Regions from separate parts of the Streptosporangium heterodermiicola genome, predicted to be linked through region 1. Evidence: predicted binding sites of a transcription regulator. Region 1 holds the regulator's gene; the other holds the start of a gene.

Evidence for each region. Region 1 encodes HrcA, which represses chaperone genes, less so after heat shock. Its sites were predicted from a motif close to TTGGCACTCTCNNNNNGAGAGTGCCAA; they were not measured.
Region 2: the regulator HrcA is predicted to act here: its motif matches at 7,013-7,039, upstream of groES (co-chaperone GroES).

Annotation. Positions count from the first base shown of each region.
Region 1 is NZ_JBPJSR010000010.1:97,301-113,032, reverse strand. Features, by position in the region: gene ACSC1Q_RS22410 (ComEC/Rec2 family competence protein) at 1-1,416, shown strand, start outside; gene holA (DNA polymerase III subunit delta) at 1,594-2,565, shown strand; gene rpsT (30S ribosomal protein S20) at 2,958-3,230, opposite strand; gene ACSC1Q_RS22395 (glycoside hydrolase family 18 protein) at 3,399-4,355, opposite strand; gene lepA (translation elongation factor 4) at 4,475-6,313, shown strand; gene ACSC1Q_RS22385 (glycoside hydrolase family 18 protein) at 6,395-7,672, opposite strand; gene ACSC1Q_RS22380 (hypothetical protein) at 8,148-8,786, shown strand; gene hemW (radical SAM family heme chaperone HemW) at 8,884-10,095, shown strand; gene ACSC1Q_RS22370 (DUF4870 domain-containing protein) at 10,169-10,903, opposite strand; gene ACSC1Q_RS22365 (DUF3097 domain-containing protein) at 10,944-11,759, opposite strand; gene ACSC1Q_RS22360 (hypothetical protein) at 11,818-12,582, opposite strand; gene hrcA (heat-inducible transcriptional repressor HrcA) at 12,765-13,778, shown strand; gene dnaJ (molecular chaperone DnaJ) at 13,793-14,935, shown strand; gene ACSC1Q_RS22345 (16S rRNA (uracil(1498)-N(3))-methyltransferase) at 15,152-15,732, shown strand, end outside.
Region 2 is NZ_JBPJSR010000012.1:80,193-95,924, reverse strand. Features, by position in the region: gene tsaB (tRNA (adenosine(37)-N6)-threonylcarbamoyltransferase complex dimerization subunit type 1 TsaB) at 1-568, shown strand, start outside; gene rimI (ribosomal protein S18-alanine N-acetyltransferase) at 565-1,017, shown strand; gene tsaD (tRNA (adenosine(37)-N6)-threonylcarbamoyltransferase complex transferase subunit TsaD) at 1,010-2,041, shown strand; gene ACSC1Q_RS25190 (alkene reductase) at 2,330-3,388, opposite strand; gene ACSC1Q_RS25185 (MarR family winged helix-turn-helix transcriptional regulator) at 3,498-4,142, shown strand; gene ACSC1Q_RS25180 (hypothetical protein) at 4,191-5,480, opposite strand; gene ACSC1Q_RS25175 (class I SAM-dependent methyltransferase) at 5,719-6,885, opposite strand; gene groES (co-chaperone GroES) at 7,129-7,440, shown strand; gene groL (chaperonin GroEL) at 7,532-9,151, shown strand; gene ACSC1Q_RS25160 (sigma-70 family RNA polymerase sigma factor) at 9,462-10,100, shown strand; gene ACSC1Q_RS25155 (anti-sigma-D factor RsdA) at 10,183-10,386, shown strand; gene ACSC1Q_RS25150 (DUF5319 family protein) at 10,347-10,724, opposite strand; gene ACSC1Q_RS25145 (helix-turn-helix transcriptional regulator) at 10,830-11,840, opposite strand; gene guaB (IMP dehydrogenase) at 12,380-13,861, shown strand; gene ACSC1Q_RS25135 (GuaB3 family IMP dehydrogenase-related protein) at 13,995-15,113, shown strand; gene ACSC1Q_RS25130 (hypothetical protein) at 15,262-15,732, shown strand, end outside.

The DNA.
Region 1 (15,732 bases):
CTCGCACCGGTGGCGATCCCGGCCAACCTGCTCGCGGGCCCGGCCGTGGCCCCCGCGACCCTGCTCGGCTTCGCGGTGGCGCTGATCGCACCCCTGCACATGGGGCTCGCCCAGCTGCTGGTCCGGCCGGCGGGGCTGGCCACCGGATGGATCGTCGAGGTGGCCGAGCACACCGCGGCGCTCCCGCTGGGCGTGATCTCGTGGCCCGGCGGCGTCACCGGGCTGCTCCTGCTGGCCGGTGCCGTGCCACTCGCCGTGCTGGTGCTGCGGCACCGGCGGCCACGCCTGATCGTCCTGGCGGCCCTCACCGGCCTGGTTCTCGCCGTGACGGTGGCCGCGCCGATCGTGGCACGCTGGCCGCCTCGTGGATGGTTGCTCGTGGTCTGCGACGTCGGCCAGGGAGACGCCCTGCTCGTCGCCGCGGGGCCCGGGCGGGCCGTGGTGGTGGACGCGGGTCCGGACCCGGTGCCGGTGGACCGCTGCCTGCGCTCCATGGGGGTCGGGGAGGTGCCGCTGGTCATTCTCACCCATCCGCACCTCGACCATGTGGGAGGCCTCGACGGCGTCTTTCGCGGACGCGCCGTGGGAGCGGTGATGGTGACCCCGCACGGTGCCGGGGAGCGTGAGGGGGTGAGGCTGAGCGCCGATCTCGCCCGCCGCCACGTGGTCGAGTGGGCGGCGAGGCCCGGCGCGAGCTGGCGGTTCGGACCCTCGGAGCTCACCGTCGTCGGCCCGGCGGACGAGGACTCCCCGTCCGGTGCGGGGGAGGGGGCGGCCGTCAACAACGCCAGCGTCGTGGTGCACGTCCGCTGGGCCGCGGGGGCGGCTCTGCTCAGCGGGGACATCGAGACCGAGGCTCAGGCCGAGCTGCTCCGGCGTGGCCTGCCGCCCGCCGAGATCCTCAAGGTTCCGCACCACGGATCGGGCAGGCACGACCCCGCCTTCCTCGCCGCCTCCGGTGCCCGTGCCGCTCTGATCAGTGTGGGGGCGGACAACGGCTACGGTCACCCCGCCCCGTCGACCCTGGCGGCGCTGCACCGGCTCGGCATGCGCGCCTACCGGACGGATCTGTCGGGAGACCTCGCGGTGGTGGTCCGTGAGGGCGCTCTGGCGGTCGTCGCCCGGGGGCGCGCACCCCCGTCGGCGGGCGGCGCGAGGCATCCGGTCCGGGGTGGCAGGGCTGAGCCGGGAGGGGATGAGGCGTTCGCGCTCGCCGCGGACCTCGGCGCGGACTGGGTGGCAGAGCTGAGCAGGGAGGGGATGAGACGGTGGGGGGATGAGCCGGCAGGGGTGGGACGGTTCCCGATTCCGGCCACGTCGGCGCGGGTCAGGTCCCGGTTCTGGCCGGGCGGCGGAACTCGGTGTCCACATCGGCGGCGTAGACCGACCGGCTGCAGCGCGCGCAACGGTACATGATCGGCCCCTCGTCGAGGGACGTCCCGCAGTGGGGGCAGGCGTGGCGGCGAATAGTGGAGTTTGTCATGGTTCTCACCTCTTGTGTTGTTCCCATGGTGTCTCGCGGCACCTGCATTTCGATTGCGAACGACTTGCCCGCGACCCATCCGGTCACCGGGACGTGGCATGCTGCTCGGCATGGCGGCAACCGATCCGGCACCCGTGATCCTGATCCTCGGCGACGAGGAGCTCCTTGCCGACCGCGCGGTGAGCGAGGTGACCTCGGCGGCCAAGGCCGCCGACCCGACCGCCGAGGTGCACGACCTCCCCGGCTCGAAGATGGAGCTCGGAGAGCTCACCCGCATGACGTCGCCCTCGCTGTTCGGCGACAGGTCCGTGGTGGTCGTCCGCTCGGCCCAGGACCTCGGCAAGGACGTCATCGCCGAGGTCGTCTCCTACGCGGCCCACCCGGCGGACGAGACCGTGCTGGTCCTCGTCCACCCGGGAGGCGTCAAGGGGAAGGCCCTGGTCGACGGGGTCAAGAAGGCCGGAGCCCAGGTGGTCTCCGTCACCAAGGTGACCAAACCGGCCGAGCGCCTGGCGTTCGTCAAGGCGGAGCTGAAGCGGGCCGGGCGCACCATCGGGGCCGACGCCGCCACCGCGCTCCTCGACGCCGTGGGCAACGACCTGCGCGAGCTGGCCGCCGCGTGCGGCCAGCTCGCCTTCGACACTCCCGGCAAGACGATCGACGAGGCCGCCGTCGCTCGTTACCACCGGGGCAGGGCCGAGGTGAGCGGGTTCACCGTGGCCGACTCGGCCGTCGAGGGGCGGCTGGGCGATGCCCTGGAGCAGCTGCGCTGGGCGCTCTCGACCGGTACGGCACCGGTCCTGCTGGTGAGCGCGCTCGCCGGGGGGCTGCGCTCGCTGGCCAAGGTGGGAGGCGCGCCCCGCAACCTCAGGGGCGGCCAGCTCGCCAGCCATCTCGGCATGCCGCCCTGGAAGATCGACCGAGTTCAGCGGCAGCTGAACGGCTGGGGGCCCGAGGGTCTCGCCCGTGCGATCCAGGCCGCCGCCACCGCCGACGCGCAGGTGAAGGGCGGCGGCGCCGACCCCGCGTACGCGCTGGAGCACATGGTCCAGACCGTGGTCGCCAGCCGCACGGGGCGCTAGGCGCACCGAGGGCGAGCCCACCCGCGGCGCGAGACAGGTGTCGGACGCGCGGTGGGAGAGCCCGCCTGAGACGCGAGACGGGGCATCAGCGCACCGGGAGTCCGCGATGGGGCATCAGGCGCACCGGGAGCCCGCCGGAGACACGAAATGGGTTATCAGGTGCACCGAGGGTCGACCTGAGACGCGAAGAGGCGTCAGGTGCACCGGGGAGAGCCTGGTCAAGACCCGAGACGGGGCTCAAGACCCGAGACGGGGCTTGAGCCCACCGGGGAGACAAAGCGGGGCCGGGGAGAGAAGACGGGGCTTCGGGCGCACCGGGGAAGACGGCCGGAGACGCAAGAACGCCGCATCCCCGAGGGGTGCGGCGTTCGCGAAACCTGGAGCTGCTGGAGCTACTTGGCGGCCGACAGGGCGGAGACGCGCTGGGCGATCGCCGACTTGCGGTTGGCGGCCTGGTTCTTGTGAATCACGCCCTTGCTGGCGGCCTTGTCCAGCTGACGGGAGGCGGCGCGCTGCAGCACGGCGGCCTCTTCGACGTTACCCTGGTCGGCGGCCTCGCGGAACTTGCGGATGGCCGTCTTCAGGGAAGACTTGACAGCCTTGTTACGCAGCCGGGCCTTCTCGTTCTGCCGGTTGCGCTTGATCTGGGACTTGATGTTCGCCACGAAGAAGCCTCGGTGAATGTCGTTGGATGGGGCGCGCGGGCAGAGAGGGCGCGCCACACGCAGTTGACTAGGCTACCAACTGCCGTGGCCGACACTCAAATCGACAGGCCAGGCAGAAGGATGCCTGATCAGTTTAGCGTGTGGTCATGAGGGCTCGGACCGGAACGCTCACGGTTTGAACCAGAACTTCTCGTACTCCGCCCAGTCCTCCTTGGTGGCGGCGAAGTCGACGTAGAGCGCCAGACCGAACCGCTCGCGCGGTTTGCCGTACGAGGTCAGGGCCAGCCGGGCGCCCCTGGCCGCCTTCTCGACGCTCTCGGCCTCGTCGGCCCAGGGGACGCCGTGATCGTGATAGGCCGGGGCGCCGATCAGCACCGTCTTCTCCTCGGGGACGAGGTCCAGTGCCAGCGAACTCTGCCGTACGACGTAGCCGCCGTAGACGGAGGGGAAGGGGAGATAGGAGTCGTAGGTCATGATCGCCACCTGGTCGGTGAGCCTCGCCACCTGGCGGAAGTAGTCGGGTGACCAGTACTTGTCGCGGCCGGTGGCGGCGCGCGCGGCCGGGCGGACGAGCGGGAACGGCTCGATCTGCGGGGTCGAGGTGGAGAGCAGGCCGTCGCCCACGATCGCGCGGGTCTGGGTCAGCAGGTCGAGGAAGTCGGTGTCGCCGTCGCCGATCGGCTCGAAGTTGTAGTGGACGCCGTCGAAGCCGAGCGTCGTGATCGCGCGGGCGCCGTCCAGGACGCGCTGCCTGGAGGCCGCGTCGTCGAGGTCCAGGACGCCGCCGACCTTCTGGCCGAGCCAGGCCGACACCCTGACCTTGGGGAGTTCCTCGCGCCACCACTTCAGGAAGTCGGCCGCCTTCGGGTATTTGCCGGCGGGCAGTGTCCCGTCGGGGTCGAACGGGCCAGAATGGACGTACACGTCCTTGATCCCGGTCTTCCGCAGCCGGGCGGCGAGGGTACGCACGTCGTCGGCCGTCTTGCGGCCGTCGACCCACGCGTGGCCCAGCCACAGGGCGTCGTGGCCGGTCGTCTTCGCCCATGGGGCGGGTGTCCCGGTAAACTGCAGGGTGAGGGTGGCCACGGCCACCCCTGGAAGCGCGAGGAGCAGGGCAGCCACCATAGCGAGGAACCGCAGGCCGCGCCGTGCTCTGGTCCGGGCAATCACCCGGACATGTCACCATGGAAGACGGCTGGCATGCCAGCCGTGTGATCGTCATCAATCTGTTGAAACGGACCCCGGTGCGCATTCAGCCTGGCCAGACCGACCCCGCTGTGCTCCGCAACTTCTGCATCATCGCGCATATCGACCATGGCAAGTCGACGCTCGCCGACCGCATGCTGCAGATCACCGGAGTGGTCGACGACCGTTCCATGCGCGCCCAGTATCTCGACCGGATGGATATCGAGCGCGAGCGCGGCATCACGATCAAGTCGCAGGCGGTCCGGCTGCCGTGGAAGGTCGGCGACACCGACTACGTCCTCAACATGATCGACACCCCCGGGCACGTCGACTTCACCTACGAGGTCTCCCGGTCGCTCCAGGCGTGTGAGGGCGCGATCCTGCTGGTCGACGCCGCGCAGGGCATCGAGGCGCAGACGCTGGCCAACCTCTACCTGGCCATGAACAACGACATGACGATCATCCCGGTGCTCAACAAGATCGACCTTCCGGCCGCCCAGCCGGAGAAGTACGCCGCGGAGATCGCCCACCTCATCGGCTGCGAGCCGGAGGACGTGCTGAAGGTCTCCGGCAAGACCGGCATCGGCGTCCGCGAGCTGCTGGACCACGTGGTGGCGAACGTCCCGGCCCCGGTCGGCGACGCCGACGCGCCCGCCCGCGCGCTGATCTTCGACTCGGTGTACGACACCTACCGCGGCGTGATCACGTACGTCCGGGTCATGGACGGTCACCTGGGCAAGCGCGAGCGCATCCTGATGATGTCCACCACCGCGGCCCACGAGACGCTGGAGATCGGCGTCATCTCGCCCGAGCCGAAGATCGCGGACCAGGGGCTCGGCGTCGGCGAGGTCGGTTACCTGATCACCGGTGTGAAGGACGTCCGCCAGTCGCGGGTCGGCGACACGGTGACCTCCGTGACGCGTCCGGCCGTCAAGGCGCTCAGCGGGTACGAGCACCCCAAGCCCATGGTCTTCTCCGGCCTGTATCCGATCGACGGGGACGACTACCCCGACCTTCGCGAGGCCCTGGACAAGCTCCAGCTCAACGACGCGGCCCTCGACTACGAGCCGGAGACCTCCGCGGCCCTGGGCTTCGGGTTCCGCTGCGGCTTCCTCGGCCTGCTCCACATGGAGATCGTCCGCGAGCGGCTGGAGCGCGAGTTCAACCTCTCGCTCATCTCCACCGCGCCCAACGTCGTGTACCGGGTGATCATGGAGGACGGCAAGGAGGTCGTCGTCACCAACCCCTCGGAGTTCCCCACCGGCAAGGTGGAGAAGGTCTTCGAGCCGATGGTCAAGACGACCGTGCTCGTCCCCTCGGAGTTCATCGGCGCCATCATGGAGCTCTGCCAGAACCGCCGGGGCAACCTGCAGGGCATGGACTACCTGTCCGAGGACCGCGTCGAGATCCGCTACACCATGCCGCTCGGTGAGATCATCTTCGACTTCTTCGACCAGCTCAAGTCCCGTACGCGCGGCTACGCCTCGCTGGACTACGAGCCCTCGGGCGAGCAGGAGTCGGACCTGGTCAAGGTCGACATCCTGCTCCAGGGCGAGGCCGTGGACGCCTTCAGCGCCATCGTCCACCGGGAGAAGTCGTACGCCTACGGGGTCGAGATGGCGAAGAAGCTGCGCGAGCTCATCCCCAGGCAGCAGTTCGAGGTGCCGATCCAGGCGGCCATCGGCGCCCGGGTCATCGCGCGTGAGAACATCCGCGCCATCCGCAAGGACGTCCTCGCCAAGTGCTACGGCGGCGACATCTCCCGCAAGCGCAAGCTGCTGGAGAAGCAGAAGGAGGGCAAGAAGCGGATGAAGATGGTCGGCCGCGTCGAGGTGCCCCAGGAGGCGTTCGTCGCCGCGCTCTCCACCGAGTCCTCCACGGACAAGGCCAAGAAGTAGCCGGTCCCCGAGGACGAAAACGTGCGGGCGAGGCCGCTGATGACCCAGATCACGCGGCCTCGCCCGGTATGAGAGGGACGATCAGCGCAGGACGCTGTAGAGCGCCGAGGTGAGCGTCGCCTTGTTGTCGTCCTGGTCGATGGACCACATCATCGAGCCGCCGAGGCCCTTCAGGCGGATGTAGGCCGCCTTCTGGAGCAGCGAGGCCGGGTCGTCGTAGGACCAGAACTCGTTGCCGTCGTAGAGCCACACGGACCCGGTGAGCAGGTCGCGGTAGCGCTTGCCCGGCTTGTTCACGAGGACCTTGTAGTCCTCGGTCCCTGCGGCGAAGGTGCCGGGAGCGGGGCCGGTGGAGGTGCCGTACAGGCCGTTCCTGCCGCCGGTGACGCCGGTCCAGCCCTGGCCGTACGACGGCACGCCCACCACGATCTTCTTGGCGGGGGCGCCGCGCGTGAGGTAGTCGCGGACGGTCTGGTCCACGCTGTACTTCACCGGGTTGGGGTCGCGCCGGTCGTTGAACAGGTTGCCGTTGTGGCCGGTGACGCTCTCCCACGGGCCGTGCAGGTCGTAGCCCTGGACGGTGGCGAAGGTGAGCTGCTTGAAGACGTCGCGGACCTCGAAGCCCGCGTCGATCTTCGCGGCGGCGGCGGGCAGGAAGGCGGTGAGCTCGGTGCGCCGGTCGAACTCGTTCATCTGGCGGCGGATCTCGGTGACGAAGAGGGTGAAGTTCCGCTTGTCCTCGGGACGGATGACGTTGCCGACCTCGCCGGAGGAACCGGGCCACTCCCAGTCGAGGTCGATGCCGTCGAACACGCCCGCGCCGGTGCCGGGGGCGGTGCCGGGCAGGTTGCCCTTGAGCCACACGTCGATGCAGGAGGAGGCCAGCTTGGCGCGGCCCTCGGCGGTCAGCACCGCGTCGGAGAAGTACTTCGAACCGGTCCAGCCGCCGAGGGAGATCAGCGCCTTGAGGCCGGGGTGCTTGGCCTTGAGCTTCTTCAGCTGGTTCAGGTTGCCGTTCAGCGCCTGGCCCGCCTCGTCGGCGACGCCGTCCACGCTCTGCTCGGCGGGCACCGGGCGCTGCCAGTCGGCCCACGGGTCGGGGGAGTAGCAGGAGCCCTCGGCGTTGACGAAGCCGAAGGCGTAGTTGATGTGGGTCAGCTTGGCGGCGGCGCCGCTGGTCTCCATGTCCTTGACGTGGTAGTTACGACCGTAGACGCCCCACTGGATGAAGTAGGCGACCCGCTTGTAGCGGTCGCCGTGTCCCTGGGGTGTCTGGGCCTGGGCCGGGGCCGGTAGGGCCACCGCCGCGAGACCCGCGGCGAGGGCTGCCGCGATCACTTTACGGAGGAGTCTCTGCACGGGCTTCTCCACTGCTTGGAATAGTAACTTATAGGAAACTTTCCTTTAAGTTTCCCCGGATCGTAGACCTGCGTGATCTGGCCGTCAACGGCCAACGGCGTTTTGACCGGTGGACGGCGGGATGCTTCGACTAACTTGGTAAGGCATGGAGCAGCAGGCGTTCTGCAACCGATGTGGCACCCCTGTGAGCGGGTTGTCGCGATGCCCCAGGTGCGGGGCGTCGACGGGGGGTCGGCCTCCGTCGGATCAGTCCTCACCGGCCCGGTTCCCGCCGGTTCGGCCCCAGCCGGGCGTTCCTCCCGGCGGGCCCCGCGTCCCGCCGGAGGAGTGGCGGCAGGATCCCGCCGACTGGCAGCAGCACCTCCCTCCGGACGAGCGGCCGTGGCGCCCCCCGGCGGGGGACCCGCCTCCGGCGCCGCCGCCGGACCGGGGCCGGGACCGGCCGCCCCGCGGGGATCGCAAGGTCTGGCCGCTGGTGGCGACGACCACGGTCCTCGCGATTGCGCTGATCACCGCGGGGGCCTTCTGGCTCATCCCGCGAGACGGCGGTACGTCCGTGGCGGGCGGCATCGGGGCGGCGACGACCGGCGACCGGGCGGAGGCCGAGACCGGGACCCCCGCCGCGGGACGTTCTCCCCAGGGGCCCCAGGGGCCTCAGGGGCCCCAGGACGCCGAGAGCCAGGCCAGGGTCCTCGACGCCCTGCTCGCCGACAGCGGCGGTTCCAGGTCGGGCCTCGGCTCGGCCCTCGGCCAGCTGCGTTCCTGCGAGGGCACCGCCACCGGGCTCGCCACCCTCCAGCGGATCACCGCGGCCCGCCGCGAGCAGGTGGTCCAGGTCAACGCGCTGGACACCGGCCGGCTCGACGACGGCGACGCGGTCAAGGCGCGCCTCACCAGGGCCCTGACCGCCTCCTTCGACGCCGACGACGCGTTCCTCGCCTGGGCGACCCGCCAGGAGGCCGACTGCGACCGTGCCTGGAGCGGCGACGAGGACTACCGGCGGGGCCTCGCCTTCTCCGGCGAGGCGACCACGGCCAAGCGGGGCTTCCTGAAGCTGTGGAACCCCCTCGCCCGGCGGTACGGCCTGCCGGTGCGGGACGAGCACGAGATCTGACGCCCGGGAGCCGGCCGGGCCGGTCATGGGGAGAGCGGGGCGATGAGGGCCGTCACGGCCGTACCGTGCATCGCCGGGGAAGCGGCAGACTTGGGGCGTGCCATCCATACTTCCCGACGGGGATCCCGCGCCCGCCTCGGGTGAGCTACCGGAGAGCGCGCTCGCCGGACTCGGCGAGCGGCCCTTCGGCTTCTACGTCCACGTCCCCTTCTGCGTGACCCGGTGCGGTTACTGCGACTTCAACACCTACACGGCCTCCGAGCTCGGCCCAGGCGCGTCGCAGAGGGACTACGCGGACACCGCCATCGACGAGGTGCGGCGGGCGCGGGCCAATCTCGGCGCCGCGCGCCTCCCCGTCGAGACCGTCTTCTTCGGCGGGGGCACCCCCACCCTGCTCCCCGCCGGGGACCTCGTACGGATCCTGCGGGCGATCGAGGAGGAGTTCGGGCTCGCCTCCGGTGCCGAGGTGAGCACCGAGGCCAACCCCGAGTCGGTGGACCCCGCCTACCTGGCGGAGTTGCGCGCGGGCGGGTTCAACCGGATGAGCTTCGGGATGCAGAGCGCCCGCGAGCACGTGCTCCAGGTGCTGGACCGCCGCCACACCCCCGGCCGCCCCGCGAGTGCCGTACGGGAGGCGAGGGAGGCGGGGTTCGACCACGTCAACCTCGACCTGATCTACAGCACGCCGGGGGAGAGCGACGACGACTGGCGCGCGTCGCTGGCCGCGGCGATCGAGGCGGGACCCGACCACGTCTCCGCGTACTCGCTGATCGTCGAGGACGGGACGAAGCTGGCCGCCAGGATCAGGCGCGGCGAGCTCCCGATGCCCGACGACGACGTGGCCGCCGACCGTTACCTGATCGCCGATGCCATGCTGGCCGAGGCGGGGTTCGAGTGGTACGAGGTGTCCAACTGGGCGACCTCGGAGGCCGGGCGCTGCCGGCACAACCTGCTCTACTGGACCGGCGGCGACTGGTGGGGCGTCGGCCCCGGGGCGCACAGCCACGTCGGCGGTACCCGCTGGTGGAACGTCAAGCACCCCGCCGCCTACGCCCAGCGTCTGGCCGCGGGCACCTCGCCCGCGCACGCGCGCGAGGTGCTGGGCCCCCAGGACAGGGCGGTGGAACGGCTGATGCTTGAGCTGCGGCTCGTCGGGGGCTTCCCGCTCGCGGAGCTGGAACGCCCTCCGGTGGTCGCCCGCGCGCTCGCCGACGGCCTGCTGGAGGTGGAGCCGTTCAAGGCGGGCCGCGCGGTGCTCACCCTGCGTGGCCGCCTGCTGGCCGACGCCCTGGTCCGCGACCTCACCTGAGGCTCCACCCGGGACCTCGTCCGAGGCTCCTCCCGGGACCTTGCCTGAGGCCCGGTCCCGGCCGCAGGTCGGGTCAGCTGACGAAACGGATGTTCATCGGATAGCGGTATCTCTCTCCCCGGTTGGCCGCCACCGCGGCGACGATCGCCATGACGATCGATCCGATCCAGAGGAAGAACATCAGCACGAAACCGATGAGCACGAACGCCAGGACCCAGGAGACGAAGTAGGCGACCAGCACCGTGAGCTGGAAGTTGAGCGCCTCGGCGGCCTGGTCGCGCACGTAGGGCGACTCGTCCTTCTTCGCCAGATAGAGCACCAGCGGCCCGACGAAGGAGGTGAGCAGGCCCAGCAGGTGGGCGAGCATCGCCATGGTGGTGTCGTCGCTGCCGGGCCGCGCGCCGTACGTGCCCGGCGGGGCCTGGTAGCCGTATCCCGGCGGGGAGCCGTAGGCGCCGTACTGGTGGTATCCGGGCTGCTGGGCACCCCTGTGGTCGTTCTGGTAGCCGCCCGCGTCGTACGGGGAGGCGGGTGGCGGGTAGCCCCCGTACCTGGGGTCCGGCTGTCCGTATCCCTGACCGGGCTGACCATAGCCCTGGCCGGGCGATCCGTACTCCTGGCCGGGCTGCCCGTATCCCGGGCCGGGCGCGCCGTAGCCCTGGCCGGGGGCGCCGTTCTCCCGGCTCGGCTGCCCGTATCCCCCGCCGGGGGGCGGGGTGCTCTGACCCGGCCACGTGTGGCCGGGCGGGGGGTCGCCGATGCGCCGGGTCCGGTCGCCGCCCGGTGGGTCCTCGGGGTTCTCGCTCATGTCCCCTCCTGATGGGGTGACGGCCTAGATGGGTGACGGCCTAGCCATCCTCGCCGGGAACCGTCACGAAGTCGATCAGCTCCTCGACGGGGCCGAGGAGCTCAGGCTCCAGATCGGCATATGTCGTGACCGATCCGAGAATGCGGCGCCATGCCGCGGCGGGCTCCACGTTCCAGCCCAGCGCGGCGACGACGCCCTCCTTCCAGGGCACGCCGCGCGGCACCGACGGCCAGGAAAGGATCTTGAGCACCTGCGGCCTGACCGCCTGCCAGACGTCCACGAACGGGTGCCCGACGATCAGCACGTGCGGTGAGGAGATCCGCGCGGCGATCCGGCTCTCCTTGGAACCGGGGACGAGGTGGTCGACGAGCACGCCCAGCCGCCGCTCCGGCCCCGGGCCGAACTCCTCGACGATCGAGGGCAGGTGGTCGACCCCCTCCAGGTATTCCACGACCACCCCCTCGACCCGCAGGTCGTGCCCCCACACCTTCTCCACGAGCGCGGCGTCGTGCACGCCCTCCACGTAGATCCGGCTCTCCCTGGCGACCTGGGCCCGCAGGCCCTCCACCGCGATGGAGCCCGACGCGCTCCGCCTGGGGCCGCGCGGCGCGGCGGCGGGCCGCACGAGCGTCACCACCTCGCCCTCCAGCAGGAACGCGGCCGGCTCCAGCGGGAACACCCGCCGGCGCCCGAAGCGGTCCTCCAGGGTGACGGCCTCCTTGTCGCAGGCCACCACGGCGCCGCAGAAGCCGCCGTCGGCGTCCTCGACGACCAGGTCGAGCTCCGCGGGCACCCGGGGGATCGTCCCCCTGCGCGGGCGCCGCCAGTCTCCCGCCAGAACGTCACGCTCGTACATCACCGACAGCCCACCCTCTCTCGCCGGGGATCAGGTGGGACGCTAGCAAACACCACCGTCACCTGCCGTAGGGTCCCGGCTGTCCCCACTGCCCCACCGGCACCGCGGAGGCGCGGCGCTTGCGGGCGTTGCTCCGCTTCACCAGTACGACGATCGTCACGACGATGGCGAGCAGGATCCCGACGCCGGGGATCACGAACAGGGCGAGCACCCCGCCCACCAGCGAGTCGGCGGCCAGTTCCTTGCCCACGCCGAAGGTCGTGCCCTCCGCGGGGTCGGCGGAGCACTGGATCTGGTAGTCGCCCGCCTGGTCCACGCCGACCCGCAGGCCCATCTCCCAGGTGATGCCGTCGGAACCCGCGACGGTCTGCTGGACGTCGGGCTTCTGCAGGCTGGGCGTGCCCGTGCCGCCCTTCAGCGTGCACTCGAACTTGGTGGGCCCGCCCGTGGCGACGTAGATCGCGGGCTTGTCCGCCGGGTCGATCGCGACCGTCGCGGCCTCGCCCGGGGCGAAGGTCTTCGTGGGGGCCGCGTCGGTGACCGCGTTGAAGATGCCGCCGGCGAAGCCGCCGATGCCGACGATGATGCTGACCAGGGCGAGCAGCCACACCCCGACGATCCACCCGATACCAGGCTTGATCTTCCCGGTGGGGGGCGGCGGTCCCTGCGGGGCGCCGTAGCCGGGAGGGGCGTAGCCGTACGAGGGGGGCTGCTGGCCGTACGGTTGCTGGCCGTACTGCTGCTGGCCATACGGCTGCTGGGGGCCGCCGTGACCGGGGCCGCGAGAGGCGTCGCCCGGATAAGAACCGAAATCTTGGGACATGACCAAATTGTGGTGGCTACCGCTTGGATCGCGATAGCAGTTGACTTGACAACGGCTTGCCGTCATCATCCGCAGCTCTTGCTTATCGCGCCTTCCGCACCGGGGCCGTACACTTGGCACTCGGGAACACAGAGTGCCAAACCTCGTGTTTCCCTCTGAACGCAGGCAGGGAGGTGACCACGTTGGTCGACGACCGAAAGCTCGCCGTGCTTCGCGCCATCGTCGAGGACTACGTGTCCACCAACGAGCCGGTGGGCTCGAAGGCCCTCGCGGACCGGCACAACCTGGGGGTGTCCCCGGCGACGATCCGCAACGACATGGCGGTGCTGGAGGAGCAGGGATACATCGCCCAGCCCCACACCAGCGCCGGCCGGGTGCCCACCGACAAGGGCTACCGGCTCTTCGTCGACCGGCTCTCGCAGGTGAAACCCCTGTCGAGCGCGGAGCGCAAGGCCATCGAGAGCTTCCTCGCCGGCGCGGTCGACATCGACGACGTCGTCATGCGGACGGTGCGGCTGCTCGCCCAGCTCACCCGGCAGGTCGCCGTGGTCCAGTACCCCACGCTGACCCACTCGACGGTCAGGCACGTCGAGCTGGTGCCGCTGAGCGAGCGCCGGCTGATGTTCGTGCTCATCACCAACACCGGCAGGGTCGAGCAGCGCGTGGTCGAGCTGCCCAACGTCGTCGACGAGCAGCGCGTGGCCCACCTGCGCGCGATGCTCAACGCCTCCCTCGACGGGTGCGGGCTCACCAGCGTCCCCGACAAGGTCGCGGACCTGCCGGAGCTGCTGCCCACGGAGGACCGGCCGCTCGCTGCCACTATCCTGTCAGTGCTGCTGGAGTCCCTGGTGGACCGGCACGATGAGAAGATCGTTTTTGCCGGAGCCGCCAACCTCGCGGGGGCCGACTTCACCGTCGGGCTCCGTGACGTGCTGGAGGCTCTGGAAGAGCAGGTCGTGCTCATGCGACTGCTCGGTGAGACCTCCGACCTTTCGGCGCTGACCGTGCGGATCGGCTCGGAGAACCCCTACACCGGACTCCAGGGCACGTCCATCGTCGCCGCCGGATACGGTTCTGGGGACAAGCAATTGGCCCGGCTCGGTGTGCTGGGCCCGACGCGAATGGACTACCCGGTCACGATGGGCGCGGTGCGCGCGGTGGCACGCTACGTCAGCCAGATCCTGGCTGCATCATAAGAGGTCAACGAAAAGTGGCTAAGAGCGACTACTACGGCACCCTCGGGGTGCGCCGTGACGCCAGTGCGGAAGAGATCAAGAAGGCCTACCGCCGCCTGGCGCGCGAGCTGCATCCCGACGTCAACCCCGACCCCGAGACCCAGGAACGCTTCAAGGAGATCACCCAGGCCTACGAGGTCCTGTCCGACTCCAGCAAGCGGCAGATGTACGACATGGGTGCCGACCCGTTCGCCTCGGGTGGCGGCGCGGGGGCCGGGGGCTTCGGCGCCGGCTTCCCGTTCAGCGACATCATGGACGCCTTCTTCGGCGCGGCCGGTGGCGGCGGTGGCCGCGGTCCCCGCTCCCGTGCCCGGCGCGGGCGCAACGCCACCATCCGGGTCGAGCTCGACCTGCGCGAGTCGGGCTTCGGCACGACCCGCGAGCTGGTCGTCGACACCGCCGTGGTCTGCGAGGTCTGCACGGGCTCCGGCGCCGCCGCGGGCACCCACCCCGACACCTGTGACATGTGTCATGGCCGGGGCGAGGTGTCCCAGGTCACCCGGTCCTTCCTCGGCCAGGTCATGACCTCCCGCCCCTGCCCCCAGTGCGGCGGCTTCGGGTCGATCATCCGTAACCCCTGCCAGGAGTGCTCCGGCGACGGCCGGGTCCGCACCCGGCGGACCATCAAGGTCCGCATCCCGGCCGGGGTCGAGGACGGCACCCACATCCAGCTCGCCGGCGAGGGCGAGATCGGCCCGGGCGGAGGCCCTCCCGGCGACCTGTTCCTGGAGATCGTCGAGCGTCCTCACGAGATCTTCGAGAGGCGCGGCGACGACCTGCACTGCACCGTGCAGATCCCGATGACCGCGGCCGCGCTCGGCACCATCCTGACCATGGAGACGCTCGACGGCGCCGAGGAGCTCGACATCCGGCCCGGCACGCAGTCGGGCCAGACGATCCCGCTCTACGGGCGGGGCGTGCAGCGCCTGAACGAAACGGGGCGCGGCGACCTGCTGATCCACGTGAACGTGGAGACCCCCTCCCGCCTCGACGCCGAGCAGGAGGGGCTGCTGAAGGAGCTCGCCAGGCTCCGTGGCGAGGAGCGCCCGCCGGGCAAGTTCGCCCCCGGGCAGCAGAGCTTCTTCTCCCGCCTGCGGGACGCTTTCAATGGCCGCTGACCACGGGGCGCCTTCAGCGGCCGTTCATCGCAGGGCGCCTTCGACGGCCGTTGACCGCGGGATGCCTTTGACGGCCGCCGACCAGGTCCGTTCGCAGGCCCGGTCGCGCGGGCGCGGCCCGGCTCGCCTCCAGCAGGGGTTTCCCGCCAGGGTCCGCCCCGGGGCGTGTCACCTGGGCCGTGCCAGCTTCGACGGCCATGCCGGCTCCGACGGCCCATGACCGTCCCGGTCTTCCTGGCCGAACCCGCCGACCTGGCCAGGCCGGAGTTCGTCTTCGGCGGCCCCGAGGGACGCCACGCGGCGGCCGTACGGCGGCTGCGGGCCGGGGAGCGGCTCGACCTCACCAACGGGGCCGGCCGCGTCGCCGAGTGCGTGGTGACCGAGGCGGGTAAGGACTCGCTCAGGGTCGAGGTGCTGCGCCGCCACGACGTGCCCGTGCCGTCACCGCGCCTGGTCGTGGTCCAGGGCCTGCCCAAGGGCGACCGGGGCGAGCTGGCCGTGGAGATGATGACCGAGGCGGGGGTCGACGTGATCGTCCCCTGGGCCGCGGCCAGGTGCGTCACCCAGTGGAAGGGCGAGCGGGCGGCCAAGGCGCTGGCCCGCTGGAGGTCCACGGCGCGCGAGGCGGGCAAGCAGTCGCGCCGTTTCCACCTGCCCGAGGTGACGGAGCTCGCGTCCACCGCGAAGGTCGCCGCCCTGCTGTCGGCGGCGGCGCTGGGAGTGGTGCTGCACGAGGAGGCCGCCGTCCCGCTGTCCGGCCTGCCCCTTCCGGCCGGCGGCGACATCGTCGTGGTGGT
Region 2 (15,732 bases), on a different contig from region 1:
CGTGCCCACGATCGAGACGGTCCTGCGGGAGGCCGGAGCCTCGCTGGGCGACGTCACCGCCGTCGTCGCGGGCTCGGGCCCCGGCCCCTACACCGGGCTCCGGGTCGGCCTGGTGACCGCCCAGGCCCTCGCGACGTCGCTGGGCGTCCCGGCGTACGGCGTGTGCACCCTCGACGCGCTCGCGTACGGCAGCGGGCTCGCCGAGCCGTTCCTGGTGGCCACCGACGCCCGGCGCAAGGAGGTGTTCTGGGGCCACTACCGGGACGCGCGCACCCGGCTGTCGGGTCCCGCGGTGGACCGGCCCCAGGACCTGCCGGGGGAGCTCCCGCTGGCCGGAGCGGGCGCGCGGATGTACGCCGAGATCGTCGGCGCCTCCCGGATCCTGGACGTCCCCGAGTATCCCCACGCGGGCGCCCTCGCGGCGCTCGCCGCCGATCACCTCGGCGAGCCGGGCGTCGTGGAGGCCGTGGCGAGTGGCACCCACCCCGTGCTCGGCCCGCCCCGCCCGATCTACCTGCGCCGCCCCGACGCCAAGGTGCCCTCGGCGCCCAAGAGGGTCACCGCATGACGGCGGTGCTGCGCCCGATGACCGCGGACGACCTGCCCGCGGTCATGGAGGTCGAGCGGAAGACCTTTCCGGCCGACGCCTGGAGCGAGGGCATGCTCCGCGGCGAGCTCGACGACCAGCCGAGGACGAGACACTACGTGGTGGCCCTGGTCGACGACGTGATCGTCGGCTACGCGGGCCTCGCGGCGGCGGGGGACCAGGCCGACGTGCAGACCATCGCCGTCCTGGCCGAGTGGCGCCGGGCCGGTGTCGGCGGCGCCATGCTGACCGAGCTGCTGGCCGAGGCCGCCCGCCGGGGCGCGGTGTCGGTCTTCCTTGAGGTGCGCGCCGACAACCCGGGCGCGCAGGCCGTCTACGACAGGTTCGGGTTCGAGCGGATCGGCCTGCGCCGCCGCTACTACGAGGACGGCACTGACGCGATCATGATGAGGAAGGATCTCCATGCGTGACGAACCGGTGGTCCTGGGCATCGAGACCTCCTGCGACGAGACGGGCATCGGCATCGTCAGGGGGCACACCATGCTGGCCAACGCCATCGCCTCCAGCGTCGAGCAGCACGCCCGCTTCGGCGGGGTGGTGCCCGAGGTCGCCTCCAGGGCGCACCTGGAGGCGATGACCCCGACCGTGGAGCTGGCACTGGGCCGGGCGGGGCTGCGTCTCGCCGACATCGACGCGATCGCGGTCACCGCGGGGCCCGGCCTGTCCGGCGCGCTGCTGGTCGGCGTCGCCGCCGCCAAGGCGTACTCGCTGGGCCTGGGCGTGCCGCTGTACGGCGTCAACCACCTGGCCGCGCACGTCGCGGTGGACCAGCTGGAGCACGGGGCCCTGCCCAAGCCCTGCGTCGCGATGCTGGTCTCCGGCGGGCACTCGTCCCTGCTGCTGGTGCCCGACGTCGCCAGGGACGTCATCTCGCTGGGGTCCACGGTGGACGACGCCGCGGGCGAGGCGTTCGACAAGGTGGCCAGGGTGCTCGGCCTGCCGTTCCCCGGCGGCCCGCACATCGACAGGGTGGCCCGTGACGGCTCCGGCGCGGCCATCGCGTTCCCGCGCGGCAAGTACGACGACGGGACGCTCGACTTCTCCTTCTCCGGCCTGAAGACGGCCGTGGCCCGGTGGGTGGAGGCGAAGGAGAAGACGGGCGAGGCGGTCCACGTGCCCGACGTGGCGGCGTCGTTCCAGGAGGCCGTCGTCGACGTGCTGACCCGCAAGGCGCTGCGCGCGTGCGCCAAGTACGACGTCCAGGACCTGCTGATCGGCGGTGGCGTGGCGGCCAACTCCCGGCTGCGGGCGATGGCCCAGGAGCGCTGCGACGCGGCCGGGGTCCGGTTGCGGGTCCCCAGCCCCGGGCTGTGCACGGACAACGGCGCCATGGTGGCGGCCCTGGGCTCGGACCTGGTGGCGGCCGGCATCACGCCGTCGGGGCTGGACATCCCCGCCGACTCCTCGATGCCCATCACCACCGTCCACGTCTGAGAAGCCGCGCACGCACCGCCGCCGTCCACGGCTGAAGATCAGGTCTGGGTACGGCCGCGCACGCTCCGCCGTCCACGGCTGAAGATCAGGCTTGGGTACGGCCGCGCGCGTACCCGCCGTCCATGTCCGACGGGCCCGGCCCTCGTCCGCGGGTGTCGCCCGGCCGGGGCGCTCCGCCCACGCGCGCCCGGTGCCCGCCGGCCGTCGGCGCCCCCGTCGGGCGGCGGCTGTGCGGGCTCCCCGCGGCCGGGGTTCCCGGGGTGTCCTGGGCGGGGTGCGCGGGGCGTTCTAGGCGGAGTGCAGGGCCAGCACCGGGTAGTCGGTGTAGCCGCGGTGGTCGCCGCCGAAGGCCGAGGCGAAGTCGGCCTGGTTGAGCTCGGCGCCGAGGCGCAGCCGGAGCGGCAGGTCGGGGTTGGCCAGGAACGACGCGCCCAGCGAGACCAGGTGGGCGCCGCGCTCCAGCCAGTGCGCGGTCCTGGCCGAGGGGTCGCCGATCGAGGGGTCGTTGACGATCAGGGTGTTCGGCCAGGACTTGACGATCTCCTGGTTGAGGTCGTCGGAGGGGCCGGCCACCAGGTGCAGGTAGGCGAGGTCGAGCGCGGCGAGCTCGGAGACCAGCGCCGGGTAGACCTCGTGCCTGTCCTCCTCGACCAGGTCGCCCGCGCCGTTGCCGGGCGAGAGCCGGATGCCGACCTTGGAGGCGCCGATCCGGTCCGCGACCGCTCGCGCGGTCTCCGCGGCGAAGCGGATCCTGTTCTCCACCGAGCCGCCGAAGTAGTCCTCGCGCAGGTTCGCGTTCTGCGACAGGAACTGGTGGATGAGATAGCCGTTGGCGCCGTGCAGCTCGATCCCGTCGAAGCCCGCGTCCACGGCGCGCGCGGCGGCGTCGGCGAAGTCCTGGACGGTCGACTCCACCTGGGCGGTCGTCAGCTCGCGCGGGGTCTGGTAGTCCTGCGGGCCGGAGGGCGTGAAGATCTGGCCCGCCGGTCGTACGGCGGACGGCCCGATGGGCAGCGCGCCGGTGTTGTCGGGGTGGCCGATCCGGCCGGAGTGCATGATCTGGGCGAAGATCCTGCCGCCCGCCGCGTGGACGGAGTCGGTGACCTCACGCCACCCGGCCACCTGCTCGTCGGTGTGCAGTCCGGGGGTGTTCATGTAGCCCTTGCCGTCCTGGCTGGGCTGCACGCCCTCGGTGATGATTAATCCCGCGGAGGCCCGCTGCGCGTAGTAGAGGGCGGTCAGCGACGAGGGGACCCCGTCGACGTAGGACCGCGACCGGGTCATGGGCGCCATCACCAGGCGGTTGGGCAGCTGGAGACCGGCGAGCGAGTACGGGGTGAAAGGCATGACGACTCCTCATATTGGCTGGCCAACTTGGCTGGCCAATAAGTAGTTCTACAACTTGGTCGGCCAACATGCAAGCGGGTAGTCTCGGGGGTGACGGAAGGACCTGAACATGGCGGAGCCGCTGATCGACGAAGAGCGCGACGCGACCGACGAGCGCGCCGCGGCCCGCGAAGGCGCCCCCGACGGTGCCACGGACGATGTCACGGCCAGGGACGTGGCCGGGGCGTGCGGCGTGGCCGGAGACTCCGGGGACTCCGGGGACTCCGGGGAGTGCGGCGACTACGACAGCGACCTCAACTGCCTGATGGCGACCGCGACCCGCGGCCACCGCGTGCTGCTCGCCGGCCTCCTCGCGGAGATCGACCTCTATCCGGGCCAGGAGCGCGTGATGGGCGCCCTGTGGGACAACGGGCCGCAGTCGCAGAACTGCCTGGCGAGAATCGTCGGCATCGACGTGTCCACCATGACCAAGACCCTGCAGCGCCTGGAGCGCAGCGGGTTCGTCAGCCGCAGGCCCGACCTGGCCAACCGGCGGATCAGCATCGTCGACGTCACGCCCAGGGGGCACGCGCTCCGCCCCGAGGTGGACCGGGTCCTCGCCGAGATGCATCGCCGGATGACCGAGGGGCTGACGGCCGGGCAGACCGAGGAGCTGTCGGCCCTGCTCTCGGTGGTCAGGAACAACCTGTGCCGCGAGACGGGAGCCGTCGAGGGCCCGGAGAGCCCCCGGCTCGGCGTCGCGCGCGCGGGCTGACGGCTTCCGTACGGGTCCGGTCGGGCCGGTGGGGCCCGGCTCCGGGGGTCAGTCCTTGTCGCCTCTGGTGGGGCGGAGCAGGGCCTCGGCCAGGGCGAGCATGGTCTCCTCCAGGGCGCCCAGGCGGCGGGTGAGGTCGGTGTGCGCGGGCTCCACGGTCTCGCTCAGCGCCTCGGAGAGCTGGTCGCGGTCGGGCAGGGCGCGGAGCGTCTCGGCCAGCGGGGCGAGCGCGGCCTCGGCCCGGATGACGCGCTCGTCGAGGGAGTCGAAGCGCTCGCGCTGCTCGTCGGTCTGGACGCCGATGAGCGCGCCGACGCCGAGGACGGCGGGCAGGACCTCCAGGCGCTCGTCCAGGCTCTCCAGGCGCTCGGCGGACTTCTCCGCGTGCCCGTCCAGCGTGGACAGCCGGGAGTCGATGACGTCCATCCGGCCGGTGAGGCGGCCCTCGATGTCGTCGAGGCGCTCGTCGAGGGTGTCGAAGCGGCCACCGGCCGCCGTGCGCTGGCCGTCCAGCCGGTCGATGCGGGTGTCGATGCGGTTCTCGACGGCGGCGGCGCGCTCGTCGATCCTGGGCACGACCAGGTCGACCCTGCCGCCCACCTGCTCGATCCTGCCGCTCACCAGGTCCACCTTGCCGTTGACCTGCTCGACGGCGGCGAGCATCCGGTCGGCGGCGGTGCCGACGGACTGCTGGACGCTCGCCGACAGGTCGAGCATCCCCGCCTCGACGCGCCCGGTGCGCTGGGCGAGGTCGGCCAGCGCCCTGTCCAGGCGGCTGAACCGGTGCGCCGCGATGCCCATGTCGGCCTGGAGCCTGGCGAGGTGCTCGGCCAGCTGACGCACCTGCTCGTCGAGGCCCAGGGTGCCGTCCGAGATCGCCCGCAGGCGGGTGAGCGCCTCGTCCACGCTCTCGCCCACGGTGCCGAGGTCGGTCCACAGGCTCGGCAGCTCGCCGAGGGGGGTGACCCGGTCGCGGACGGTCTCGACCCGGCGGCCGAGGGAGTCGACCCGCTCGCCGACGGCGTCGACGTGGTCGCGCACCGCCTCGACGTGCTGGGCCAGGCCCTCGGCCCAGGAGGGCGGTTTGGCGGCGATGTCGTCCAGGCGGCCGTGGACGGACTCCAGCGTGCCGTTCAGCCCGCCGATCTCGCGCTCCCTGACCTCCCGCAGCAGCCACTCCATGCCCTCCAGGCGCTGCCGGATCTCGTCGAGCACCGCGCCCTGGGTCCGCTGCTCGTAGACGTGGTCCTGCGCCGCGCGGGCGAGGAGCTCGCGCATCCGGTCGGAGATGGCGGTCTGGCTGCCTGCCTGGAGCAGGGTGTGGTCGGAGTGATCCACCGAGAGCTCCTTCACTCGCCGACGCTCAGCCGCGCGGTTGGATTTGATGGGATTTGCTGATGAACGACATGAAACCGCAGGCGAGAGAGAACTCCCGCCCGGCAACCTTAGCCTCTGGATCAAGGTTTTCCGACAGCGAGAATAAAAGACAGGAATTGCCGGTTCGCTGGAAGAATTGACTATTTTGGCTGGTCAACCAGGGCCGATCCGGCCGGTTAGGCAAAGCCGGTCCGGCCGTTCAGCCGGGACCGCACACGAAGGCGAACGGCCGGTCGCCGATTCGGGTGAGAATGACCACCGCGGATTCGCCGCCGGAAAGCCGGAGGTCTTTCCTGAGGCGGTCGACGTCCACCGCGGAGCCGCGCTTCTTGATCGTCACGTTGCCCGCGCCGCGCTCGCGGAGCGCCGCGCGCAGCCGCTTGAGCGAGAACGGCATCGTCTCGTGGACCTCGTACCGCGACGCCCACGGCGTCGGCGTCGCGGTGTCGCCGGTGATGTAGGCGATCTGCGGGTCGAGCAGGCGACCGCCGACCGACGCGGCGATCTCCGCGACCAGGTGGGCGCGGATCGCCGCGCCGTCCGGCTCGTAGATGTAGCGGCCGGCGGGGCCGGTGGCGGGATCGCCGAGGGCGGGGTCGGGCGTCATCGTGGCGCCCGACGGCAGGATCGTGGCCCTGCGCGCCGTCCCGCCCGCCAGCGCGCCGCACCAGATCACGGCCTCCTTGACGTCGCCCTTGTACGAGACCCACTCGGCCTCCGCGCCCTCGGGGACGAACTCGTACGGGATCCCGGGGGCGACCTTCAGGCAGGCGGCCCCGGCCCTGGCCACCATCTCCAGCACGGCGGGCCAGGGCGGCGAGTAGCCCATCGGGTCGAAGGTCCTGCCCCGTGCCGTACGGCGCGCGGGGTCGGCGAACAGGACGTCGAAGGCGGCCGGGTCCAGGGTGGAGGCGTCGGCGGCGCGGACCGTGACCCGGTCGCCGAGGCCCAGGGCGTCCGCGTTGGCCTGGGCGACCGCCGCGGTGAGCGGGTCGGCGTCGACGGCCTCGACGGAGCACCCGGCCCTGGCCAGGGCGAGGAGGTCGCCGCCGATGCCGCAGCAGACGTCGGCGACCCGCGAGCCCGCGGGGACGCGTCGCGCCCGGTGGTCGGCGACCTCGCGGCGGGTGGCCTGCTCCAGGCCGGTCCGGGTGAAGTACATGAGATCGGCGTCGGTCCCGAACTTCTCCCGCGCGCGCAGCCGGAGCGTGGCCTGCGTGAGCGCGGCTGAGGTCAGGTCCGCGTCGTAGGTCCTCCGCAGCCTGGTCACCGCCGCCACCGGGTCGTCGCCGGTGGTCCCGGCCGCCGCGTCCAGGGCCTCCTGGCCGCGCGGGGTCAGGAGTTCCAGGAATGCGTCGAGATTCACACCAGCCGACGCTACCGCCTCAGCCGTAGGGGTTCGCGAGGGGCTTCCACCTGGCTTGACGTTCGCGTGAAGCGCAGAAGGGGTGCTTCGTGTTGACTGTCAAGGCCACCTTGCATACTGTTCCGTATTGGCACTCTCCCGGTGAGAGTGCCAAATACATGCGACGAGGCAGGTCTGACACCCGCGACGGCAGACCGCTGGTCGCCTCTTCTAGATCGTTCACATCTGAAGGGGAGGTCCGACGTGACGACCGCCACCAAGGTTCCCGTTAAGCCGCTCGGCGACCGCATTGTGGTCCAGCCGCTTGAGGCCGAGCAGACCACCGCTTCCGGTCTGGTCATCCCGGACACCGCCAAGGAGAAGCCGCAAGAGGGCAAGGTCCTCGCGGTTGGTCCCGGCAACTGGGATGAGGAAGGCGAGAAGCGCATTCCGCTCGACGTCAGCGAGGGCGACGTGGTCCTCTACAGCAAGTACGGCGGCACCGAGGTGAAGTACAACGGCGAGGAGTACCTCGTGCTCTCCGCCCGTGACGTGCTCGCCATCATCGAGAAGTAATTCTCGACTTCACAAAGATGACGTATCGAGCCCCGGGTCGCGAGAGCGCCCGGGGCTTTGATGCGCCGACGTACTTATAGAGAGGATTGTCATGCCGAAGACCCTGTCGTTCGAGGAGGACGCGCGCCGAGCTCTCGAGCGCGGCGTGAACGCTCTCGCGGACGCGGTCAAGGTGACGCTGGGCCCGCGCGGTCGCAATGTCGTCATCGACAAGAAGTTCGGTGCGCCCACCATCACCAACGACGGTGTCACCATCGCCCGCGAGGTCGAGCTGGAGGCACCGTACGAGAACCTGGGCGCCCAGCTCGCCAAGGAAGTGGCGACCAAGACCAACGACGTCGCCGGTGACGGCACCACCACCGCGACCGTCCTGGCCCAGGCCATGGTCCGCGAGGGTCTGCGCAACGTGGCCGCCGGAGCGCAGCCGCTCTCCCTCAAGCGCGGCATCGACCTCGCGGCCAAGGCCGTGAGTGACCGGCTCATCGAGTCGGCCCGCCCGGTCGAGGACAAGAAGGAGATCGCGAATGTCGCGACGATCTCCGCGCAGGACGCCAGGATCGGCGAGCTGATCGCCGAGGCGTTCGACAAGGTGGGCAAGGACGGTGTCATCACCGTCGAAGAGTCCAACAGCATGGGCCTGGAGCTTGAGTTCACCGAGGGCCTCCAGTTCGACAAGGGTTACCTGTCGCCCTACATGGTGACCGACCAGGAGCGCATGGAAGCGATCCTGGAGGACCCCTACATCCTGATCACCCAGGGCAAGATCGCCTCGGTCTCGGACTTCCTGCCGCTGCTCGAGAAGATCGCGCAGACGAAGAAGGCCCTGCTCGTCATCGCCGAGGACGTCGAGGGCGAGGCCCTCGCGGTCCTCGTCACCAACAAGATCCGTGGCACCTTCACCTCCGTCGCCGTCAAGGCGCCGGGCTTCGGCGACCGCCGTAAGGCCATGCTGCAGGACATCGCCATCCTCACCGGTGGCCAGGTCGTCAGCGAGGAGATCGGCCTCAAGCTGGAGCACGTCGGCCTGGAGGTGCTGGGCACCGCCCGGCGCGTCGTCATCACCAAGGACTCCACCACCGTCGTCGACGGTGCCGGTGAGGCCTCGGCGATCGCCGACCGCGTCAAGGAGATCAAGCTCGCCATCGAGCAGTCCGACTCCGACTGGGACCGCGAGAAGCTCCAGGAGCGCCTCGCCAAGCTCTCCGGCGGCGTCTGCGTGCTCAAGGTCGGCGCGGCCACCGAGGTGGAGCTCAAGGAGAAGAAGCACCGCCTTGAGGACGCCATCTCGGCGACGCGCGCGGCGATCGAGGAGGGCATCGTCTCCGGCGGTGGCTCCGCGCTCATCCACGTCGCCAAGGTCCTCGACGACCTGGGCCTCACCGGCGACGAGGCGACCGGCGTCTCCATCGTCCGCAAGGCGCTCGTCGAGCCGGCCCGCTGGATCGCGGAGAACGCCGGTCTCGAGGGCTACGTCGTGACGGCGAAGGTCACCGAGCTGCCCGTCGGCCAGGGCTTCAACGCCGCGACCGGCGAGTACGGTGACCTGATCGGCCAGGGCGTCATCGACCCGGTCAAGGTCACCCGCTCGGCCGTCCAGAACGCCGCCTCCATCGCCGGCATGCTGCTGACGACCGAGGCCCTCGTGGTGGACAAGCCCGAGGAGGAGGCCCCGGCCGCCGCCGGCGGTCACGGCCACGGTCACGGCCACTGATCGACACCTGACCGACATCTGGTCGGCCACCGGCCGATCGTCGGTTCCGAGTCCCGGACGGCTCGCGTCTCCAAGGAGGCGCGAGCCGTTCGCGTTTCGCGGTAAACCGAAAACGATCTCAAGCGTCACGCTGGACAGAAGACCAAACGCGGTTCTCCCCGAATAGCCGACGTATTTGGCAATCGAATGAAATATTTGCACATTCTGTAGTCGTTGCCGTCGCCGTTCGATTACGCGCCGTTATCTCCGCCTCAATGTGACCAATCCGTAGCCGTTTGCGATGACGACAGTCACTATCAGGGCGGGCATCATGCCTAACGTGACCGAGGGATGCGTCGCCGACGCCAAAAATGGGGTGAGGCTTGCGACGAGGTCTGATGGGGTCGCCCACAGGGATGATCTCAAGGATCTGACGAGCCTCGCCGTTCAGGGGGATCGCACCGCGATCGAATCTCTGATCGCGCAACTGCGGCCGATGGTCGTCCGATATTGCCGTGGTCGTCTGGGCCGGGTTTCCGGTCAGTATCACATCGCGGACGACGTGGCCCAGGAAGTATGCATAGCGGTGCTGTCCGCACTGCCCCGCTACCGTGACATGGGACGCCCGTTCGCGTCCTTCGTCTTCGGCATCGCGTCTCACAAGGTGGCCGACGCGCTGCGCAGCTCCGTACGATCCGCCGTGCCCACCCAGGACCTCCCTGACGGGCCCGACGAGGGTCCGGGGCCGGAGGAGACCGTGGTGCGTTACATCGAGGCCGAACACGCCCGCCGGCTGCTGTCGAGGCTGCCGGACAACCAGCGCGAGCTACTCATGCTTCGAGTGGTGTCGGGCCTTTCCGCCGAGGAGACCGGTAATGTACTTGGCATGTCACCAGGTGCGGTTCGTGTGGCCCAGCACAGGGCGCTGGCCCGGCTACGAGCGATGGCGGAGCTGGAGTCGATAGCTTGACCGCGGAGCCGTCGAGCAGGGGGCGCGAGCGGAAGCCCGAACCGCGGGACGGGGCTCGCGACGACCCGGAGCGAGAACGATCATGACAACGGTTCACCCGCGACGTCCGGCTCGGAGATACGGGCCGGACGAGGACCCGGCGGTAGCCGAGACCGACGAGCTCGTGGACGCGCTCTCAGGCAGGAGGCCCGTCTCCACCTCGGACGTCGCGGTCGCCCTGCTGGCGGCCCTGGTCGACGACGTGGATCAGCGGTGTTCCTCGGTGTCGATCACACCGTCCACGTAACCACGGGCGTATTCCCAGCTCACGTAGTCGGTGGGGTTGGGCTGATAGGCGGGCTCGTGCACCTGGGGCTGGCCGTTCTCGATCATCTGGCGCAGGTTGCCGCGCAGCAGCTCCCAGTCGAAGTAGTGCTGCTCCCCGCATTCGGGGCAGTCGAGCACCAGGCCGAGCACACCCTGGGGCTCCAGCAGTGAGCGGAAGACCTCCACGTCGGCGAGGTCGGTCATGGCCTCGTCGCGCTCGTCCGTCGTCAGCGGCTCGGGATCGTCGGGATCGCCCAGCGCCGCCGCCGGGTCGTCGGGGTCATCCGCGAACGGATCGCGAGGGACATCGTCGAGCACGATCCCACCTTATGGCCTGGATGTGACAGACAGGTTCCGAACTGCACGAGTAGGACGCTTCGGGGCGGCACGGGCAGGTCAGCGGCCGGGACGAGGCCCGCGATCCTAGGCGAGCCAGCCACGCCGGGAGGCCTCCGCCCCCGCCTGGAAGCGTGACTGCGCCCCCAGCTCGGCCATGCCGTCGGCGAACCTGGCGCGCACCGTGCGGACCGAGACGCCCAGCTGCCGGGCGATCATCTCGTCGGAGACGCCCTGACCGGCCAGCCGCAGCACCCTGACCACCCCGTCGTCGCGGTGGGTGCCGGGCAGGCGGGCCCCGCGGGCCCACAGCTCCTCGAAGAGCGAGCGCAGCGCGGCCACCACGACCGGAGCCCTGACCAGGTGGAAGTTGTAGGCGTTCTCGGCGAGCGTGCCGCCCCACTGGGCGGGCATGCCCGCGGCGTCGTCCCCCGCGACGAGGAACCAGCTGGGCACCGTGTCGAGGGTGCGCACCTCGGCCCCCGCCCGCTCGAACTGGTCCAGCTTGTCGCGCAGGCCGGGGATCTCCAGCGTGTGGACCGGGATGCTGACCCGGCAGGAGAGCAGGCCGGCGCGCTGGGCGCCGATCCACTGGTCGGCGTAGCGGTGCGCGAAGTCGCTCATCGTCCGCCGGTCGGGGATGCTCGACAGCAGCTTCAGCGGCGGGGCCTGGACCGCCATGCCGATCACGCTCTCGTAGAGCTCGTCGGCGCCCCCGACCAGGTCCACGGAGAACTGGCCCGTCTGGTAGTCGCGCCCGGCGTCGTACTGGTGGATGAAGCCGCGGATCGAGCCGAGCACGGTGTCGATCCTGCGGCTCTCGGCGGCGAGCCGGTCCAGCCTCTCCGCGATCAGGTGGCCGAGGGCCGCGGCCGGATGACGGGCCAGGTATTCGCCCCCCTGCTCGTCGACCACGCCCAGCCGTACCAGGGTGGCCAGCTCGCGGCCGAGCGGCTCGGTCGAGCGGTTGGTGGCCTGGGCCAGCTCGGCACAGGTGGCGCGGTGCAGGCGCAGGACCGCGTTGTAAAGGGCCGTCTGGGCCGGGGTGAGCCCCAGGCTCTCCAGCGGGTCGGGCAGTGTGGGTGTGTCGGTACTCATCAGCGAGGGACTCCTGCAAGTGACACGAGGGTCTGGCGAGGATAACTCGGCGAATCGTCCCTGTCCGGGCGTTGCTCCTACTCGCGGGCCGTGGTGTGCAGCTTCGTGCAATTGCACGTTTCGACATTGCGAGAAGAACGCATCGTGACGCACTCTTGACGCAGCGTCGGCAGAAGGCGCGGATCACGTCACCGGCCGGATGCGGAGGGGGGTTCGGCCGGCGTCAAGGCATCTCCGCGCCGATGCCGGTGATCCGGGGGATCGAGCGGGTCACCGACCGCTCGGTCCCCCGCTTTTCCCCGGGTCCCCGGGGGCCCGTCCTTCCTCCGGGCCCCCCGGGGCCCCAGGTCCCTCCAGACCCCCTCCGAGTCCCCAGACCCCCTCCGAGTCCTCGGGCCCCCGGCTCCTCCGGGCACCCGACCTCCTCCGTGACCCGCCTTTTCCCCCGGGTCCACCAGGTTTGGCGCCAGACTCTAAACTGTGACCCGGGGGTCGGCGCCTTTCCCCGTCCTGAGAGCGCCGCGGCAGGAGGGTTGCAGATGGCCAAGTTCACCGAGCCGGGGCTCACGTTCGACGACGTGCTCCTCGTTCCCGCGTATTCGGACCTGCAGCCGGGGCAGGCCGACACCACCACGCGGCTGTCGCGGGGCATCACCCTGCGGATCCCGCTGGTCTCCGCGGCGATGGACACGGTGACCGAGGCCCGCATGGCGGTGGCGATGGCGCGCCAGGGCGGCATCGGCGTCCTGCACCGCAACCTGTCGATCGAGGACCAGGCCCAGCAGGCCGACCTCGTCAAGCGCTCCGAGGCCGGGATGGTCACCAACCCGGTCACCTGCTCCCCGGACGAGACGCTGGCCGACGTCGAGCGCCTCTGCGCGACGTACCGGATCTCCGGCGTCCCGGTGACCGACGAGACCGGCGTGCTCGTCGGCATCGTCACCAACCGCGACATGCGCTTCGAGACCGACGAGAACCGGCCGGTGCGCGAGGTCATGACCCCGATGCCGCTGGTCACCGCGCCGGTCGGGGTCTCCACCGACGACGCGTTCGCCCTGCTCAAGCAGAACAAGATCGAGAAGCTCCCGCTGGTCGACGCCGGGGGGCGGCTGCGCGGGCTCATCACCGTCAAGGACTTCACCAAGAGCGAGCAGTACCCCCTCGCCACCAAGGACGCCGACGGCCGGCTCGTCGTGGGGGCGGCCGTCGGCGTCGGCGGCGACGCGGAGAAGCGGGCGATCGCGCTGATCGAGGCCGGGGTCGACGTGATCGTGGTGGACGTCGCGCACGGCCACTCCAAGGGCCTCGCCGACATGATCGCCAAGATCAAGTCCAACAGCCGGGTCGACGTGATCGGCGGCAACATCGCCACCCGCGCGGGCGCCCAGATGCTGGTCGACGCCGGGGTCGACGCGGTCAAGGTCGGGGTCGGGCCCGGTTCCATCTGCACCACCCGCGTGGTCGCCGGTGTCGGCGCCCCGCAGGTGACGGCGATCCACGAGGCCTCGCTGGCCGCCGGTCCCGCCGGGGTCCCGGTGATCGGCGACGGCGGCCTCCAATACTCGGGCGACATCGTCAAGGCCATCGCGGCCGGGGCCGACACGGTCATGCTCGGCTCCCTCCTGGCGGGCTGCGAGGAGTCCCCGGGTGAGCTGATCTTCATCAACGGCAAGCAGTTCAAGTCGTACCGGGGCATGGGCTCGCTCGGCGCGGTCCGCAACCGTGAGCGCGGCGGCGCCTCCTTCAGCAAGGACCGCTACGCCCAGGGCGACGTCGGTGCCGAGGACAAGTTCATCCCCGAGGGCATCGAGGGGCAGGTCCCCTACCGCGGCCCGGTCGCCGCGGTGGCCCACCAGCTCATCGGCGGCCTGCGCCAGGGCATGTGGTACGCCGGGTGCCGTACGGTCGCCGACATGCACGTGCGGTGCGAGCTGATGCCGATCACGGCGGCCGGCCTCAAGGAGAGCCACCCGCACGACATCCAGATGACGGTCGAGGCTCCCAACTACCACGGTCGCTAGGGCGGCCCGCGCCGGGCGCGCGGCCGTACCGCACGGAGACCCGCATGGACCGGATGGAACGCGTCGCGCATCGCGCACGCATGGATGGAACGTGGCGTGCGCTGGGCACGCACGGGACGGGAAAGACAGACATATGACTCAGGTGGAGATCGGCCGCGGCAAGAACGGCCGTCGTGCCTACGCGCTCGACGAGATCGGCATCGTTCCGTCCCGGCGCACCCGCGACCCGGAGGAGGTCTCGATCGCCTGGCAGATCGACGCCTACCGCTTCGAGCTGCCCGTCGTGGTGAGCCCGATGGACAGCGTGGTCTCGCCGAGGACCGCCATCGAGGTCGGCAGGCTCGGCGGTCTCGCCGTGCTCGACCTCGAAGGGCTGTGGACCCGGTACGACGACCCGACGCCGCTGCTGGAGGAGGTGGCCGAGCTCAAGGGCGCGCCCGCCACGAAGCGGCTGCAGGAGATCTACGACGCGCCGATCAAGGAGGAGCTGATCGGCCGCCGCATCGAGGAGATCCGCGCCGCCGGGGTGGCGACGGCCGTCCGGCTCTCCCCGCAGCGCACGGTCCAGTACCACAAGGCCGTCATCGACGCGGGCGTGGACATCTTCGTGATCCGCGGCACCACGGTCTCCGCCGAGCACGTCTCCGGCAGGGCCGAGCCGCTCAACCTCAAGCAGTTCATCTACGAGCTCGACGTCCCCGTGGTCGTCGGCGGGTGCGCCACCTACACCGCGGCGCTGCACCTGATGCGGACCGGCGCGGCCGGGGTGCTCGTCGGCTTCGGCGGCGGCGCCTCGCACACCACCCGCACGGTGCTGGGCGTGGTGGTGCCGATGGCCACCGCGATCTCCGACGTGGCGGCCGCCCGCCGCGACTACATGGACGAGTCCGGCGGCCGTTACGTCCACGTCATCGCCGACGGCGGCATGGGCACCTCCGGCGACATCGCGAAGGCGATCGCGGTGGGCGCGGACGCGGTCATGGTCGGCTCGCCGCTGGCGAGGGCCGTCGAGGCACCCGGCAAGGGCTTCCACTGGGGGTCCGAGGCGCAGCACCCCGAGCTGCCCAGGGGCAAGCGGGTCGAGTTCGGCACGGTCGGCACGCTGGAGCAGATCCTGCACGGCCCCTCCTCGGTGGCCGACGGCTCGATGAACCTGATGGGCGCGCTCAGGCGCACGATGGCCACCGCCGGATACTCCGACCTGAAGGAGTTCCAGCGGGTCGAGGTCGTCGTCGCCCCGCAGGTCAGCTGACATCCCATGAGGCTGGGGCCGGACCCCCACCGGGGCCGGTCCCGCTCTCGCGCGTGCGCGTCCGGCCCGGCGGGCCGGGGTTCGCCGTCCCCCCCGTACCGCCGTTAACCCAAATGACGCGCTCGAAGAAATCTGTGAGCATTCATACGTGCCGAATGACCGGGAGCTCCGGGGCGCCCTCAAGGAGGGGCCCTTCCACGTCGCGCTACGCGCCGCGGTGGAGACCCGTGGGCTGACCCTCACCGGGATCCGCCGGCAGCTCGGGGAGCGCGGTCTGCGCGTCGGGATGACGAGCCTGAGCTACTGGCAACAGGGGCTGCGCCGTCCTGAGCGCCCCGAGTCGCTGCGCGCGGTGCGTGCCCTGGAGGAGATCCTCGTCCTGCCGCCGCGCTCCCTCATGGCCCTTCTCGGCCCGCCCCGGCCGCGCGGCCGTGACGCGAGGAAGCTGCCGGTGGGCGCCCTGCCCTACTCCGCGATCATGGAATCCTCCCAGACGCTGTCGGCGATGATCCACGACCTGAACGGGGTGGCCGACGACCGGCGCCTGCACATCGCCGGGATGTACGAGGCGCTGCAGATCGGTCCCGACCGCAGCACCGTGCGGCGCGAGACGCTCCAG